4 regions of the Citrobacter sp. Igbk 17 genome follow, and region 2 is predicted to be linked to each of the others. Evidence: predicted binding sites of a transcription regulator. Region 2 holds the regulator's gene; each other region holds the start of a gene.
The links. The regulator LexA, encoded in region 2, represses DNA repair genes until DNA is damaged. The targets are predictions, from matches to a motif close to TNCTGTATGTACATACAGNA.
Positions count from the first base shown of each region.

Region 1 (4,526 bases), on a different contig from region 2:
CAACGCCTTTGCCTGGTTTTACATGGGCGCCTTTATGGTGGCGGTCGTGGCCTGGTTCATGCTGGGCAATGCTCAGAAAATGCCTGCAACCCCGCTACAGTGGGGAATTCTGGTGTTTCTTGGCGTGGCGGCGTCCGGCATTGGTTACTTTATGTGGAACTACGGCGCGACCCAGGTGGATGCCGGTACGTTGGGCATTATGAACAATATGCATGTGCCGGCGGGGCTGCTGGTCAATCTGGCTATCTGGCACCAACAACCGCACTGGCCAAGCTTTATCATTGGCGCGGCTGTGATAGTGGCTTCACTGTGGGTACATCGTAAGTGGGTCGTTCCGCACTCCGCACAAACGGCAGGTGGTCACAGGCGTGATTCCGCGCTGAACGAATAAACGCTTCTGTTACCGGCTGGCGCTGTTCTCCGTCGCGAACGGCGGCGTACAGTCGGCTCCACAACCCATCGCCCAGGGTTTTGGTTACGACCAGACCCTGGCGTTCAAAACTCTCTACTACCCAGTGCGGCAAAGCCGCGATACCCATTTTTGCGGCAACCATCTGAATCAGCAGCAGTGTGTTATCCACACTCTTCAGCGACGGACTGATGCCTGCGGGCTGCAGGAAATGCCGCCAGACATCCAACCGACTACGCTGCACCGGATAAATAAGCAGAGTTTCGCTGGCCAAATCTTCCGGCGTGATTTGCGTTTTGCTGGCCAGCGGATGGTCGGGGGCCAGGATCAGGCGTACTTCAAAATCGAACATCGGTGAGTAGTGCAATCCGCTGCGCGGCAGAATGTCGGATGTCATCACCAGATCCAGCTCATCCTGCTGTAGCGCCGGTTGCGGATCGAAGGTCACACCGGATTTAAAATCCATCTCCACCTGCGGCCAGTTGGCACGAAAATTCTCCAACGCGGGCGTCAGCCACTGAATGCAACTGTGGCATTCGATAGCGATACGTAATCGGGTTTGCTGCGGTTCGTTGCATGCCTGCAGCGCGCGACCTATTTGCGGCAATACCTGGTTTGCCAACTGGAGCAGAATTTCACCCTGTGGCGTAAAACGCAAAGGCTGGCTCTTGCGGACAAAAAGCCGAAAGCCAAGGCGCTGCTCCAGATCGCTGAACTGGTGAGAAAGGGCGGATTGCGTCTGATGCAACGTGGCCGCTGCTGCTGCCAGAGAGCCACTGTTCCGCAACGCCTGGAGCGTTTTCAGGTGTTTAATCTCGATCATGAAAGTCCTTCACTTCGGCATGAACAAATTGCGCTTGAGGAATATACAGTAACTGGCAAATATGGATGTGTAAACATCTGGACGGCTAAAATCCTTCGTCTTTTAAATTTATGGTGCGTTGGCTGCGTTTCTCCACCCCGGTCTCTTACTTCAGTAAGCTCCCGGGGATGAACAAACTTGCCGCCTTCCCTAAATTCAAAATCCATAGGATTTACATATAATTAGAGGAAGAAAAATGACAATATTGAATCACACCCTCGGTTTTCCTCGCGTTGGCCTGCGTCGCGAGTTGAAAAAAGCGCAAGAAAGTTACTGGGCGGGTAATTCTTCCCGTGAAGATTTGCTGACCGTTGGCCGCGAGCTGCGTGCCCGCCACTGGGATCAGCAGAAACAGGCGGGTATAGACCTGCTGCCGGTGGGTGATTTTGCCTGGTACGATCACGTCCTGACCACCAGCCTGCTGCTCGGCAACGTCCCGGTTCGCCATCAAAATAAAGATGGCTCCGTCGATATCGATACCTTATTCCGTATTGGCCGTGGCCGTGCACCGACGGGTGAACCGGCGGCGGCGGCAGAAATGACCAAATGGTTTAATACCAACTATCACTACATGGTGCCGGAGTTCACCAAAGGTCAGCAGTTCAAACTGACCTGGACCCAACTGCTGGATGAAGTGGACGAAGCGCTGGCGCTCGGTCACAAGGTAAAACCCGTACTGCTTGGCCCGGTAACTTACCTCTGGCTGGGGAAAGTGAAGGGCGAACAGTTTGACCGCCTGAGCCTGCTCAACGACATTCTGCCGGTTTACCAGCAGGTGCTGGCTGAGCTGGCGAAACGCGGTATTGAGTGGGTGCAGATTGATGAACCTGCTCTGGTACTGGAGCTGCCGCAAGTGTGGTTGAATGCCTTTAAACCGGCTTATGACGCCCTGCAGGGCCAGGTGAAGTTGCTGCTGACCACCTACTTCGAAGGCGTAACGCCAAACCTGGAGACCATTACCGTGCTGCCGGTGCAGGGTCTGCATGTTGACCTGGTCCATGGCAAAGATGATGTCGCCGAGCTGCACAAACGTCTGCCTGCCGACTGGCTGCTGTCAGCGGGTCTGGTAAATGGTCGTAATGTCTGGCGCGCCGATCTCAGCGAAAAATACGCGCAAATTAAAGATATCGCCGGGAAACGCTCGCTGTGGGTGGCGTCTTCATGTTCTCTGCTGCACAGCCCAATTGACCTGAGTGTTGAAACCCGTCTGGATGCCGAAGTGAAGAGTTGGTTTGCCTTCGCGCTGCAAAAATGCGGAGAGCTGGCGCTACTGCGTGATGCGCTGAACAGCGGTGATACCGCGGCGCTGGTTGAATGGAGCGCACCGATTCAGGCGCGTCGCCACTCCACCCGTGTACACAACGCCGCAGTGGAAAAACGTCTGGCGGCGATCACCGCCCAGGACAGCCAACGCGCCAACGCTTACCCGGTTCGCGCCGAGGCGCAACGTGCCCGCTTTAATCTGCCAGCATGGCCGACCACCACTATCGGCTCATTCCCGCAAACCACGGAGATTCGCGGTCTGCGCCTGGACTTCAAAAAGGGCAACCTGGATGCAGGCAACTACCGTACAGGGATCGCAGAACATATCAAACAGGCGATTGTTGAGCAGGAACGTCTGGGCCTCGACGTACTGGTACACGGTGAAGCTGAACGTAACGACATGGTCGAATACTTTGGCGAACATCTGGACGGCTTCGTCTTTACCCAGAATGGTTGGGTGCAGAGCTACGGCTCACGCTGCGTGAAACCGCCGGTGGTGATTGGCGACGTCAGCCGCCCGGAAGCGATTACCGTTGAGTGGGCTAAATACGCGCAGTCGCTGACTGACAAACCGGTTAAAGGCATGCTGACCGGACCGGTGACCATTCTTTGCTGGTCGTTCCCGCGTGAAGATGTGACCCGTGAAACGATCGCGAAACAGATTGCGTTGGCGCTGCGTGATGAAGTGGCAGATCTGGAAGCGGCGGGTATCGGTATTATTCAGATTGATGAACCTGCACTGCGTGAAGGCCTGCCGCTGCGTCGCAGTGACTGGGCGGCATATCTGGAATGGGGCGTGGAAGCCTTCCGCATCAACGCAGCGGTGGCGAGGGATGAAACTCAGATCCACACCCATATGTGTTACTGCGAGTTTAACGACATCATGGATTCCATTGCTGCGCTGGATGCGGACGTGATCACCATTGAAACCTCGCGTTCCGACATGGAGTTACTGGAGTCGTTTGAAGAGTTTGATTACCCGAACGAAATCGGGCCGGGCGTTTATGATATTCACTCACCGAACGTCCCGAGTGTAGAGTGGATTGAAGCCCTGCTGAAGAAAGCGGAACAGCGTATTCCGGCTGAGCGTCTGTGGGTGAACCCGGACTGTGGCCTGAAAACGCGCGGCTGGCCGGAAACTCGGGCAGCGCTGGCTAACATGGTCAAAGCTGCGCAGAATCTGCGTCAGGCTTAACGCAACGTAGGCCCGGTAAGCGAAGCCGCTCCGGGCAATAGGTCGGGTAGCGGCTTTGCCTTACCCGACCGACTCGATTATCTCTTCTCACCGTATTGCGCAAACCACTCCAGCATTCTCTGCCAGCCATCTTTCGCGGACTCTTCGTGATAGCTCGGGCGATAATCGGCATTAAACGCATGGCCAGCATCGGGATAGACGACGATTTCCGCTTTAGCATTGGCGGCACGCAGTGCCTGACGCATGGTTTCCACGCTGTCCTGTGGAATACTGGTATCCTGGCCGCCATACAGTCCCAACACGGGAGCGTTCAGATCGGTGGCAATATCGACAGGGTGTTTGGGGGAGTTCAGCGTTTTATCGCCAACCAATTTGCCATACCACGCCACCGCCGCTTTTAGCTGTGGATTGTGTGCGGCATACAGCCAGGTAATACGTCCACCCCAGCAAAAACCCGTCATCATTAATTGATGCACATCGCCGCCGTTGCGGGAGGCCCAACTGGCAACATGGTCCAGATCCGCCAGGACCTGTGAGTCGGGAACTTTCGCCACCAGGCCGCTTAGAAGCGTCGGGATATCGGCAAAGTCACTGGGATCGCCCTCGCGAAAATAGAGTTCGGGTGCAATAGCCAGATAACCTTCCAGCGCCAGTCGACGGCAAACATCACGAATGTGCTCATGAATACCAAAAATTTCCTGCACAACAATGACGATGGGCAGCGGACCATCGGTCTGTTGCGGTCGTGCGTGATACGCAGGCATATCATCGCCTTGTGATGGAATTGATGTCACCCC
Region 1 covers NZ_JANEWI010000020.1:60,308-64,833, forward strand. Annotated here, with positions in the region: gene NNO08_RS13475 (carboxylate/amino acid/amine transporter) at 1-391, shown strand, start outside; gene metR (HTH-type transcriptional regulator MetR) at 279-1,232, opposite strand; gene metE (5-methyltetrahydropteroyltriglutamate--homocysteine S-methyltransferase) at 1,468-3,729, shown strand; gene NNO08_RS13490 (dienelactone hydrolase family protein) at 3,807-4,526, opposite strand, start outside.
Region 1: metR (HTH-type transcriptional regulator MetR) is a predicted target of LexA. The motif match lies at 1,264-1,283, and genes of this name have one in related genera.

Region 2 (4,526 bases):
CATCGGCGCGATAGAAAAACGATGAGCGGGAAAAGCGGTAGACTGAGATTCAGGCAGCATGGCGAATATTCAAGCATCCGGTTAAAAAAGGGGCGCTACTATAGCATAGACCGTTGCGATAGTGAGCCACATCGTCGTGGATAGCGCCCTTCGTTCGCGTAGATCGTCATTTCCGCCCAGGTTTTCCGTCGTGTGGACCAAAAAACTGTGGAGGATGGTCAACCCAGCGATCCTCACGCGTGACCGCGTAGACCGGATTGAGCGGATAGTAGATACGGTTATGCTTCTTGTTCGCCTCACCGACGACCAGCAGCCGCACCTCGTCGCTGGTGTTGTTGATAAAAGTGTGGCACACGCCGGTTCCTGCCGGAAAACCGACGCTATCGCCGGGTTCCAGCTTCCATAAGTAACCATTTATCCAGGCTTCCGGGTAGCCTTCCAGCACGTAGATAAACTCTTCTTCATCGCTTTCAGCGTGTGGATAAGAAGTACGACGCCCCGGCGGCAGGCGTTCGTGATGAATGCCTAATCGCCCTAACCCCAACCTGCGGGCCAACGGCGCGCCAATAGAAAATAGCTCATCGCTACCTGGATAGGTGGAGTCATCAGGCCCCTCAACTTCACGCCAGTGGCGAATACAATCGGGTCTTTTCATGTTAATTTTCCAGTGTTGCGATGCGTCAGGTATAGCACACAGCGGTGGATCTCGGCGTTTTAAGCAGAACATGATAAAGTAAGGGATTAACCTTCCACACAAATCGAGGCGCCAAATGGACAAAACCACCACGCAGGAGTTATTGGCTCAAGCTGAAAAACTCTGTGTGCAACGTAACGTGCGACTAACGCCACAACGCCTCGAAGTGCTGCGCCTGATGAGCCTGCAGGAAGGGGCGATCAGCGCCTATGATCTGCTTGATCTGCTGCGGGAAACCGAGCCGCAGGCCAAACCCCCTACCGTGTATCGTGCGCTTGATTTTCTGCTTGAACAAGGTTTTGTGCACAAAGTGGAATCCACCAACAGCTATGTGCTCTGTCATCTGTTCGATCAGCCAACCCATAGCTCGGCAATGTTTATTTGTGACCGCTGTGGCGTGGTAAAAGAAGAGTGTGCGGAAGGCGTGGAAGATATTATGCATACGCTGGCAGCTAAAATGGGATTTGCTCTGCGCCATAACGTGATTGAAGCCCACGGCCTGTGTCCGGCATGTGTGGAAGTGGAATCATGCCGCCATCCTGGCGATTGCCAGCATGACCATACCATTCAGGTGAAGAAGAAAGTCGGGCGGTAAATAAAAGAGCGAACATCCTTGTACTCTCAGGAGGGAGGGGTTAATTACCAGCGGTAATCGTTGCGTTTTTCCCAATCTTTAACTTCTTTCTCCGCCTGATCTTTCGCGTACCCGTATCGTTCCTGGACTTTACCTACCAGTTGGTCGCGTTTACCTTCAATGACCGTCATATCATCATCAGTCAGTTTGCCCCATTGCTCTTTCACTTTACCTTTGAACTGTTTCCAGTTACCGCTGACTTCGTCTTTATTCATCATCAAGTCCTCATCGTTAGGTTGTGAATAGCGAGAGTGCTGCGCCCGGATACATGCTGTTTTTGCTGGGCGTGATAATAAGTGTAGTCAGGGATTCTGGGTTTTATTTACTATTCAGAATTTTTAACCATAAGCATCAGGCAAACCAGGTGCCATTACGCCAGTGACGTCGCCAGATGAAGGCCAGTGAAAGCCCGCGCAGCGCGAGAAAAACGGTTAACGCCAGCCACAAGCCGTGGTTTCCAAGCCACGGTAAAGCCAGTAGCGTTAACGCGAAACCCGCGGCCGCAACGGCCATGCTGTTACGCATTTCCGCGGCTCGTGTTGCGCCAATGAACATCCCGTCCAGCAGATAACACCAGACGCCCACCAGCGGTAAAATCACCTGCCAGATGAGATAGCGATCGGCCAGAAGTTGGATCTGCGGCAATGAGGTCAATAGCGTAATGATCTGCTCGCCGAACAGGGCATAGACCAGGGAAAACAGGATCGCCACGATACCCGACTGCCGGCAAGCCGCCCGCCAGACATCCAGCAACTGGCTACCATCGCGTGCCCCATAGGCCTGGCCAGAGTGCGCTTCTACAGCATAGGCAAATCCGTCCAGCGCGTAGGCGGTAAACGTCAGCAGGGTCATCAGAACGGCATTAACCGCAATGATATCGCCCCCCAGACGCGCGCCCAGCACCGTGATAGCGCCAAAACAGAGTTGCAGCAGCAACGAGCGCAGCATGATGTCGCGGTTAAGCGCCAGTAAACGGCGGAAGTTGCCGCGCCACGCAAGCTTCAACATCGCCAGCGAAATTCCGCGTATATGCAGGACTTTACGTACCATCATCAGGCCGATCAGCAAAGTGGCATATTCGGCAATCACCGTCGCCAGCGCCGCGCCCTGCACGTTCATATGCAGGCCCATCACCAGCCACAAATCGAGCGCGATGTTAAGCACATTGCCAACAATCAGCAGGATAACCGGCGCGCGTGCATACTGGACGCCAAGCAGCCAGCCAAGCAGCACCAGATTTGCCAGCGAGGCGGGCGCGCTGAGCCAGCGGATTTCCAGGAACCTTCGGGCCTGCTCCAGCACCGCTTCACTACCTCCCACGATATGTAACGCCAGGCTGATAATCGGTGTACGAAACAGTGCGATAAGCAATCCGGCACCCAACGCCAGCATCAGCGGCTGAACCAGCGCGCGTGCCAGTGCCTGCGGATTTTTCGCGCCGAACGCCTGGGCTGTCAGACCGGTGGTACTCATGCGTAAAAACAGCAGCAGCATAAAGAGAAAACTGGTCGCTGTTGCGCCAACGGCAACGCCGCCAAGATAGACCGGGCTATCCAGATGACCAATCACCGCCGTGTCCACCAGCCCCAGCAGTGGAACAGTGATGTTGGAGAAAATCATCGGTAAGGCAAGGTGCCAAAGTGCTTTATCAGAGGAGGTAAAGAAAGGCATGGAAAGGAGCCTGAAAAGAAATTAACGCGTTTTTGTAGACCCGATAAGCGTAGCGTCATCGGGCAATTTGCCGGAGAGCGGCGTAAACGCCCTTTCCGGCCTACAGGAAATCAGCTGATCATTACAGCCATTCACCGTTACGAATCACGCCAACAGCCAACCCTTCAATAGTGAAGCTTTGCTCACGTAGATCAACAATAATTGGCTTAAACTCGCTGTTTTCTGGCAGAAGTTCAACCTTGTTGCCCTGCTTTTTCAGGCGCTTAACCGTGACTTCATCATCAATACGGGCAACAACGACCTGGCCGTTACGTACGTCCTGCGTTTTATGCACAGCCAGTAAATCGCCATCCATAATCCCGATATCTTTCATCGACATACCGCTGACGCGCAGCAGAAAATCGGCGTTCGGTTTGAACAGTGATGGGTCAACCTGGTAATGGCCTTCTATGTGCTGCTGTGCCAGAAGTGGCTCACCGGCCGCGACACGACCAACAAGCGGTAAGCCTTCCTCTTCTTCCTGCAGCAGACGAATACCACGCGATGCGCCAGAAACAATTTCCAGCACACCTTTCCGCGCCAGCGCTTTCAGGTGTTCTTCAGCCGCGTTTGGGGAACGGAACCCCAAACGCTGCGCGATCTCCGCACGCGTCGGTGGCATACCTGTCTGGCTGATGTGATCTCTAATGAGATCAAACACCTCTTGCTGCCTGGCCGTTAACGCTTTCATTCCGCCCCCTGGGTGTATATACAGTTATGCTGTGAGTATATACAGCTAAAGGCGAATTTGGAACCGCAAACTGCACAAAAAACAGGAGATTTATGAAGTTGTGGAATCTTTATCGCAAATGCGACCACAACAGGATGCCCCAGGTGATCAGAGCGACGAAAATAGAAAGCAATACCGCAGCCGATCCCATATCTTTCGCCCGGCCAGAAAGCTCGTGATACTCAGAACCAACTCGGTCGACAACCGCCTCAATGGCGCTGTTCAGAATTTCAACGATCATCACCAGCATCACCGAACCAATCAGCAGTACGCGGGTAATTGCGTCAACGTCCAGCCAGCAGGCAATGGCTACCCCCAACAGTACGGCAACGCTTTCCTGACGGAATGCCGCCTCATTGATCCATGCGGCGCGGAAACCTTTCCAGGAATAGCCTGCTGCTTTGATAATCCGGGTGAATCCAGTGGTATTATTGGCCATCAAAAGAACCTTTTTACATTATTAGCGTTAGTATTATTGTCTCGTTACCCTGTTTGTTTCAGGGCATAAGCAAAGCTGCGCGAAGTATGACGGGATACCACAGAAATTCACTAAACTTTCTGATATCCTTGCAGCGCATTTGCATTATTAACCAGAGGCTTTACATCGTTTATGTCCGGCTGGCCACGAATTTACTACAAATTACTGAATTTACCATTAAGCATCCTGGTAAAAAGCAAGTCTATCCCGGCGGAACCCGCCCCGGAATTGGGACTCGATACCTCTCGTCCCATTATGTACGTCTTACCGTACAACTCAA
Region 2 covers NZ_JANEWI010000022.1:61,215-65,740, forward strand. Annotated here, with positions in the region: gene dusA (tRNA dihydrouridine(20/20a) synthase DusA) at 1-60, opposite strand, end outside; gene NNO08_RS14260 (cupin domain-containing protein) at 167-655, opposite strand; gene zur (zinc uptake transcriptional repressor Zur) at 771-1,289, shown strand; gene NNO08_RS14270 (CsbD family protein) at 1,334-1,543, opposite strand; gene dinF (MATE family efflux transporter DinF) at 1,680-2,999, opposite strand; gene lexA (transcriptional repressor LexA) at 3,121-3,729, opposite strand; gene NNO08_RS14285 (diacylglycerol kinase) at 3,839-4,207, opposite strand; gene plsB (glycerol-3-phosphate 1-O-acyltransferase PlsB) at 4,379-4,526, shown strand, end outside.

Region 3 (4,526 bases), on a different contig from region 2:
GCGGGTTGGATCTTCGCTGACGCCGTGTACCAGCACCGGGAATCCCAGTTTATGCAGTAAAATAGCCAGCAGCGGCGTCAGATTGGCTTGCTTTCGCGCGCCATTGTAACTGGGAATCACAATAGGCATGGGTTTGGCAACAGGCGGCGTCAGGCGAATGGTATGGTTTTGCATCGCTTCATAAAAGCCCAGCATCTCCGCTTCTCCCTCGCCTTTAATACGCAGCGCAATCAGCACGCCGCCCATCTCAAGGTCAGGGACATCGCCATTCAACATATGGGTATACAGTCCGCGAGCAGTATCCTGGTCCAGGTCACGCGCGTGATTTTTACCTCGCCCAATCTCTTTGATGATTTTGCGGTAATCCATCGATAACTCCTTTCCTGTTGCTCGCATCGTTAACGCCGACGGCGGCGCGTGGGTTTCGCTTTTTCTTTTGGTTTTACTATAACGTCTGGCACAGCAGGTTGCTCTATCGGAAAAATGGGTAACGCATTCAGTAAACGCTTGCCATAGTTTTTGGTCAACAACCGCTTATCGTAGATCACGACTTCACCCCAGCAGCCATGGCTACGAATGAGTCGCCCAACTTGCTGGATCAAATTGAACGACGCTGCCGGTAAGCTTTGCACCTCAAAAGGGTAGCGGTTCAGGCTTTTCAGCCACTCGCCCTCAGTGAGCACTACCGGGCTGTCGATGGGCGGAAACGCGATTTTGTGGATATGTACCTGGGTCAGCAATTCGCCTTTCAAATCCAGACCTTCGGCAAAAGATTGCAGTCCGACCAGTACGCTGCGTTCGCCGTTTTCTACCCGCTTTCGGTGTAACTCCACCAGACGATAGCGCGGCTGGTCACCCTGTACCAGCAGCAGCAAGCGCAGATCGGTAACATGCTCAAGAAAACGCTGCATCGCCCGCCCGCTGGCAAAAAGCACCAGCATGCCCTGATGCTTTTTACTTTCCAGTTGCTCGCGGAAATAGGCCGCCATTTCCGCAATATGCTGCTCTTCGTTCTCCATCAACGGTTCGTAACGCATCTTTGGAATGACGATTTTGCCTTGCTCGACATGGTTAAACGGTGAATCCAGCGCGACAAAGCGGTCTCCCGCTTTTTCTTTCAGACCGCTCATCTCCTGCAGACGCGAGAAGCTATTGAGAGAACGGAGCGTGGCAGAGGTCACAATAATATGCGGTACGCTACGCCACAGCAGTCGTTCGAGCTGATCGCTCACGCGGATCCCGACACAATGGAACCAGACATGGATCTGCCCGTCACGCACCTCGCGCGTCGCCCATTTACTCACCGGCGCGCCTGACGACTGCGCCAGCGACGCCAGGCGCCACAATTTGCTTTGCGCCTCAAACATGCCCAATGCCCGGTTCATCTGCAAAATAACCCGATGCAGACGCACGATATCGTGGGTACCGGTTTTTTCACTGAGATCGTTGAGGAACAGTTCTGCCAGGCCACGCAGCATTTCCGTCAGTTTCGCCAGTCGCTGGCAGATCTCCATTACTTCATCAGGCAGTTCTCCCATTGCAAAGCGGTGTTCCGCTTCCTGCGTGGCGGGCATATAGAGATTGAGGATGTTATTAAGTGAAGCGATCAGTTCATATAGCTCTTCACAGTGACCATTCAACCGCTCGGCGTTCGCCAGCGGCGGCGTGGTTTTCGGGCGGAACTGCTCCATGCAGGTCGCCACTAATTTGCAGAACAGGTCCAGTTGAAGTCGATACCAGGGCGCGCTGATTTCCGCACTCATCTCCAGCGCATCGCGGGCGACATCCGGCAAATGATGGCCTTCATCAAGAACTAACAGCAGGTTTTTCGGCTCTGGCAGTACGGCTTCGCTTTCCATGGCCGCCATCACCAACGCGTGGTTCGCCACCACGACTTCGGCTTCCTGAATCTCGCGGCGGGCGACAAAAAAAGGACATTCACGATAGTAGTGGCAGTTACGGTTCAGACAGCTCGCTTTATCGGTGCTCAAACGCTGCCAGAGTCCGTCGTCAATGGCGATATCAGTGTGATCGCGCAACCCGTCCCATTTATAGCTGTCGAGATCGCCTTTCAGCCTGGCGCAGCGCTTTTGTTCTTCCTGATTATTGGGTGTCAGATCATCGTCGAGAAAAGCCAGCAGATCCTGTTGATTGGGTTCGGTACTCGCCAGTGCGGCTAAATTGCGCGGGCAGACATAACGACCACGACCAAAAGCAGCGGTAAAACGCAGATCGGGGATGATTTTCCGCAGCAACGGCAGGTCTTTGCTGTAGATCTGATCCTGCAGCGCGACGTTAGCGGTACTGACCACCAACGTTTTCTGTTCTTCACGCGCAATGGCGATACCGGGGATCAGGTAAGATAACGTTTTCCCTACACCGGTCGGCGCTTCAATCGCCAGATGCCGTCCCTCTTCCCCTGCCAGCGTTTTCGCGACATCGGCAATCATCTGTCGCTGCGGTGCACGGGGAATAAAGTCGGGGATCTGTTCCTGAAGCGCCTTGTACCAGGCGGCTATTTGCGCTTTTAGCGCCGCGGTTAATGCCATGAGAAAACCTGAAATACTGTATAAACAGCCACCATTGTGGCACATTTCAGACGCTCAATGTACCTTTTTCCCCCATTCTGGAAAGCGGCTCGCAGCACCGGCCTAAACAGCCGGATGGCGGCTTACACACCTTATCCGGTCTACAATCCGGGTTCGCGCCTTATTCGGCCTACAGTGAGGGACATTGCAGGCCGAATAAGGGTGTCGGTTAATAGTACCCCAACAACTTCCACCACAGCATGCCCACGGCAAAAATGATAATCACATTCGCCGTCACCACGCAGAGGTTGATTTTGTAAAAGCGCGGACGTTCAAAATACCCCTGGGCAAAATAGATGGGACCTGGCCCACCACCGTACTCCGTATTGCCCCACATCAGGTTACTGAAGATGCCAAAACAGATAGCGACCATCATCGGCGGCGCGCCTGCTGCGATCGCCGTTGCCGCAAAAGGGGCATACAGTGCAGCAACATGCCCGGTCGCTGTGGCAAAGAGATAATGAACGTAAATATAAAGAATCCCCAGCATAATAAAGGATTCTATCGCGCCAAACCCCTGAATACCGCTGCCCAGTTTTATCGTCATCCATTTAATAAAGCCCAGATCGGCAAGTCCGGTCGCCAGACTAATAATGACGCTAAACCAAATCACCGTATCCCAGGCCGCGTGATCATTGAGCAGGCTTTTCCAACTGACTGCGCCAGAGGCGAACAGATACGCGGCCAGTCCCAGCCCGACAGAGGTCGCTGATAATCCCGTGATCAAGCTGGTGCCCCAACCAACCAACGCCAGCACAAAACCAAAGGCGACCTTTTTCTCGTTGCTGCTCATCGCACCGAGTTCACCCAGCGCCTGCTTGCCCATCGCTTTTGCTTCTGGCGTACGCTTAAGCTCAGGGTCCAGCAATTTATAGACCAGAAGCGGCATCAGGCAGAAACAGACCATCGCCGGAACCACCGCGGAAATAAACCATCCCCCCCAGGTTATCTCAACGCCTAACGAGGATTTTGCCAGACTGGCCACCAGCGGATTCGCCGCCATCCCGGTCAGGAATATCGCTCCGGTTATCGGTGTAAACTGAAAGCACACCATGGTTAAGAAATCACCGATGCGCTTGCCGGTTACTCCAGGCGCCGAGCCCAGTACGTCATTGATTGAACGGGTGATGGGAAAAATAATCCCCCCGGAGCGGGCAGTAACCGACGGCATTGCCGGGGCCATAATCAGATCGGACACCCCCAGCGAGTAAGCGATACCCAGGCTGCTGCCGCCAAAAAGCGACAGCATTTTGTACGCGATACGTTTCCCAAGCCCTGAGGTAACAAACCCCAGAGAAAGGACATAGGCGCAGAAGATAAGCCATACCGTGCCAGAAGCAAACCCGGAAAGCGCTTTTGCCTCTGGCAAGGTTTTGGTAAAAATGACCACGCAAAGCGCAATCAACATTACCGCCCCCGAAGGGAGCGGTTGGGTAAGAATAGCGGCAATGGTCGCGGCAAAAATGGCAAACATATGCCAGGCCTGAGGCGTCAGACCATCAGGTACGGGATAAAACCAAATGATCCCCCCAATGACCAGCGGTATCAGGAACGACAGAATGGATTTTCCCGCGACAGAATTCGTTGACATAAAAATATCCTTATTCCGTTAACCCGAGAACCATCATTTCTGCGACAGATATTTGGCCAGCACCTGATCGACCATTGCAGGAGCCATTCCCAGGTAATTCGCCGGGTCGGTCAGTTCTTCAATCAACTGCGGATCCAGTCGTTCAGAGACGGATGGCATCGCATTCAGCACATCCGCCAGTCGCCCCCCGTGTTCATTGACGATACGGCAGGCGTCATACACGACATCATGCGCATCCTGACGACCGATATACGGTGCCAGTCCCATCATGACCGCTTCAGCCACAATCAGTCCGTTGGTCATGCCGAGGTTACGTTTCATCGCCGCTTCATCAACCACCAGCCCCG
Region 3 covers NZ_JANEWI010000009.1:62,065-66,590, reverse strand. Annotated here, with positions in the region: gene ybiB (DNA-binding protein YbiB) at 1-369, opposite strand, end outside; gene dinG (ATP-dependent DNA helicase DinG) at 399-2,549, opposite strand; gene NNO08_RS07715 (DASS family sodium-coupled anion symporter) at 2,758-4,179, opposite strand; gene pcaB (3-carboxy-cis,cis-muconate cycloisomerase) at 4,213-4,526, opposite strand, start outside.
Region 3: dinG (ATP-dependent DNA helicase DinG) is a predicted target of LexA. The motif match lies at 2,564-2,583, and genes of this name have one in related genera.

Region 4 (4,526 bases), on a different contig from region 2:
CCCATTACGGTCGGGATCCCCAGCGCACGAACCATAATCGCCGCGTGAGAGTTGGCGGCACCATCCCTGACGACAACCCCTACCAACCGGTCCTGGGGAAGTTCCGCCAGCGTAGTGGCAGACAGCTCATCCGCCACCAGCACGAAACGTTCCGGCCAGGCATTCGGTCCCTGAACAGAGTCATCAAGATGGAACAGCAGACGCTGCCCCAAGGCGCGCAAATCCCCGGCGCGTTCTTTAAGATAGTTATCGCTTAGCGCGGCAAACTGTTCGGCAAACTTCTCAATGATCGTCTTAACCGCCCACTCGGCCACCGAGCCGTTATCCACTTCTGCAAACAACTCGCGGCGCAGACGGGTATCGGAGAGCAGGTGCGAATAGAGATCAAAAATTGCCGCTGTCTCTTTCTGTGCCCCGGCAGCAAAACGCTTACTGTAGCGGCGAAATTCATTCGCGGCTTCTTCCAGTGCGCCAGTCAGACGTTCACGCTCAAGCACCGGATCCAACGTTGAAGCCTGATACACCTGCTCCATCAGCGGCAGCGTGGCATCCTGCCAGCCTTCAGCGATCGCCACACCGGGTGCGGCTGGCAACGCGCGGATACGCGTTTGCCGGTATTGCCCAAATAGCGCGGTTAACTGCGACTGAGACAGAATAGCGGCCATCTGTGTGGCAAGCGTAACCAGAAAAGATTCTTCGCTTTCGTCGTACTGGCGCAACTCACGTTGCTGTACCACCAGGACGCCTAATAACTGGCGCCGCTGGATGATCGGTACGCCTAAGAACGCACGAAAACGTTCCTCTTTCACCGAAGGAATATATTTAAAGCTGGGGTGTTTTTGCGCATCGGCGAGGTTGATAGGTTCCGCCAGCCTGCCAACCAGGCCAACGATCCCTTCATCAAACGCCAGTGCAACAGTGCGACCGCGTGGTTTTTTAAGTCCTCGGGTCGCCATCAGGTAATAACAGCGTCGGTCGTGATCGGCCAGGTAGACCGAGCAGACCTCTGTATCCATCGCAAGACAGATGTCAGTAACCAGAATATTCAACGCCTCATTGAGACGTGGGGCACTGGCCACCTTTTCGACTATTTCGCGCAGGCGGGTGAGCATAATTTGCGTAGCTTAACCTCTTTTACGTCTGTACGCAGGTGCGCTTTGCGGCTTAGGAGTGCTCTCCTGAAGCGCCATCACAACACTTGCGAATTCTTTCATCACCCTGCGATAGACATCGCGTTTAAATGACACCACCTGTCGAACCGGATACCAGTAACTCACCCAGCGCCAGCCGTCGAACTCAGGTGTACTGCTGGTTTGCATATTGATTTCAGCATCGCTGCTGACCAACTGCAGAAGAAACCATTTTTGTTTCTGGCCGATACAAACCGGCTTTGTGTCCCAACGCACCAAACGTTTCGGTAACTTGTAACGCAACCAGTTACGAGTAGAAGCAAGGATCCGTACATCTTTACGACTCAGACCGACTTCTTCAAAGAGTTCCCGGTACATCGCCTGCTCTGCTGTCTCTCCTGCATTTATCCCGCCTTGCGGGAATTGCCAGGAGTGCTGACCAAATCGCCGGGCCCACATGACCTGCCCCTGGCGGTTACAAATTACTATCCCTACATTCGGGCGGTAGCCATCGTCATCAATCACCGGACTACCTCAACATAAACCTTATATACAAACGATTGTTTCACACTCCAGAGGGGCGGTAAACCACTCTGTTAAGGGCGCGATATTCTAATAACAATTGAATAACTCACAGCAAAGGGCCAAGTTATAAACAGAAGATACGCTACATAGGCGATTTTATTCACCTTTTCTGTGGATATAGTTGTGAAGAAGTACGGAATTACTATGGGAAAACCCGGAACAGTCTGAATAAGACATCCGTCACATAACAAAAATAGTCTTATATATTCATTAAGTTAAAAGCAACAACCGTAGCTAAACATGCAGAAATGTGATGTGCATCACGCATACGATCTCCGACCTGATGAAAGATCGACCAGCGTTGGTTTTATCCACAGATTATGCCAATAAGTTAGGCACAATTTGTGTGAAAATTCGATTTTCGTCGCACGTCAAGGCTGTAAATTGAAACAGTAGTGGGGGTTTTTCACAGTTATCCCATCTTTCTGTGGATAACATGGTGTAAGATCCTGTTCATTGTCAGTGACCAGAATTGGAAAACCCAGTTTTCTGTTGCGCAACACTTTACATAAAAATATAAAAACCACTATAAATCATGCAATTGGATAAAGCATGTGGAAAAAGATAAACTCTGTCCACACGGTATAAAATCATTGCTCATTTTTTAACCCCAAGGGTAAACCTGATGCCAGAACTCCATCCATTGCTTTCGCCTCCTGAATCCGAAGCCCAGTTGCTGCACCAGGCACGGCAACTTTCGGGCTACACGCTGGGAGAACTGGCGTCGATGGCTGGACTCGTCGCGCCAAAGGATCTGAAGCGGGACAAAGGCTGGATTGGCGTGCTGCTGGAAATCTGGCTTGGGGCCAGTGCGGGCAGTAAACCGGAGCAGGATTTTGCCGCGCTGGGCGTGGAGTTAAAAACGATCCCTGTGGATAGCCTTGGCAGACCGTTGGAAACGACCTTTGTCTGCGTGGCACCGTTAACCGGCAATACCGGCGTGACCTGGGAAACCAGCCATGTTCGACACAAGCTTAAACGCGTATTGTGGATACCCGTAGAAGGTGAACGCAGCATCCCTGTGGCTGAACGTCGCGTTGGCTCCCCGCTGTTGTGGAGTCCGAATGAAGAGGAAGATCGACAGTTACGTCTGGACTGGGAAGAGTTAATGGACATGATTGTGTTAGGGCACGTCGAACGTATCACCGCCCGTCATGGTGAAGTTTTACAACTACGCCCAAAAGCCGCCAACGCCCGGGCGCTTACCGAGGCTATCGGTGCCCATGGTGAACCGATCCTGACTCTGCCACGCGGATTTTACCTGAAGAAGAACTTTACGCGCGCACTGCTGGAACGGCATTTTCTATTCCAGGCTCAATAACACACCCTGACCTTTCGCCCGTCGCGTTACGCGCCTATAATTACCGCTTCTTTTTTTTGGCAGGACTTTGTTCGATGTTATTTGCATGGATAACCGATCCTAACGCCTGGCTGGCGCTCGGTACGCTGACGCTGCTGGAGATCGTTCTCGGGATCGACAATATTATTTTCCTTTCTCTGGTTGTAGCAAAACTCCCAACAGCACAACGCAATCATGCCCGACGAATCGGGCTGGCGGCAGCGATGGTGATGCGCCTGGCGCTGCTGGCATCCATCGCCTGGGTAACGCGGCTCACTAATCCGTTATTCGAGCTGTTTGGCGAGGCGATTTCAGCGCGCGATCTGATCCTTCTGCTCGGCGGATTGTTCCTGATCTGGAAAGCGAGTAAAGAGATCCACGAGTCCATTGAGGGCGAAGAGGAAGGGCTGAAAACCCGCGTCTCTTCTTTCCTCGGCGCGATTGTGCAGATCATGTTGTTGGATATTATCTTCAGTCTGGACTCAGTAATCACCGCAGTAGGCTTGTCCGATCATCTGTTTATTATGATGGCAGCCGTCGTGATTGCCGTGGGTGTAATGATGTTCGCAGCCCGCCCAATCGGTGAGTTTGTTGATCGTCACCCTTCGGTAAAAATGCTGGCACTCTCTTTCCTGATACTGGTTGGCTTCACGCTAATCCTGGAAAGCTTCGATGTCCATGTGCCGAAAGGATACATTTACTTCGCTATGTTCTTCTCTATCGCTGTAGAGACTCTGAACCTGTGGCGCAATAAAAAAAATCCGCTCTGACAGATACTATCGCTCCCCGCATGGGGAGCGAATACTCCCTGCGCACCTTCCCTCTCTCACAGATTAAGATTTTACTGCTTTCGCCCCGCACAACTTCGCGTTATTACTAAACTAGTGTCAGACGCAGGCCATGTGAGGATAAGCAGATGAAAAAATGGGCAGTTTTAATTTCCGCCGTCGGGCTGGCTTTTGCCGTTTCCGGATGCAGCAGTGATTATGTGATGGCAACAAAAGATGGTCGAATGATCCTGACCGATGGTAAACCAGAAATTGACGATGATACCGGTCTGGTGAGTTACCACGATCAGCAAGGCAATGCGATGCAAATTAACCGCGACGAAGTCTCTCAAATCATTGAGCGTTGATGGTTAAGGTCAGCCACGCTGCTGGCCTTAACAATTTTGCTTCCCTTTTTCCCTTCCCTCAGCCATTTTTATAATCCTTATGTCGTGATTATAAAAAGGAAACGGCTATGCAATATCACCGTATACCCCACAGCTCGCTGGAAGTCAGTACACTGGGGCTGGGCACAATGACGTTTGGTGAACAAAACAGCGAAGCCGACGCACATGCACAGCTCGACTATGCCGTTGCACAAGGCATAAATTTAATCGACGTTGCCGAGATGTATCCGGTACCGCCTCGCCCTGAAACCCAGGGACTCACCGAAACTTATGTGGGCAACTGGCTTGCCAAACACGG
Region 4 covers NZ_JANEWI010000003.1:99,165-103,690, forward strand. Annotated here, with positions in the region: gene ptsP (phosphoenolpyruvate--protein phosphotransferase) at 1-1,112, opposite strand, end outside; gene rppH (RNA pyrophosphohydrolase) at 1,125-1,655, opposite strand; gene mutH (DNA mismatch repair endonuclease MutH) at 2,341-3,036, shown strand; gene NNO08_RS02730 (TerC family protein) at 3,111-3,824, shown strand; gene ygdR (lipoprotein YgdR) at 3,971-4,189, shown strand; gene NNO08_RS02740 (NADP(H)-dependent aldo-keto reductase) at 4,297-4,526, shown strand, end outside.
Region 4: mutH (DNA mismatch repair endonuclease MutH) is a predicted target of LexA. The motif match lies at 2,091-2,110, and genes of this name have one in related genera.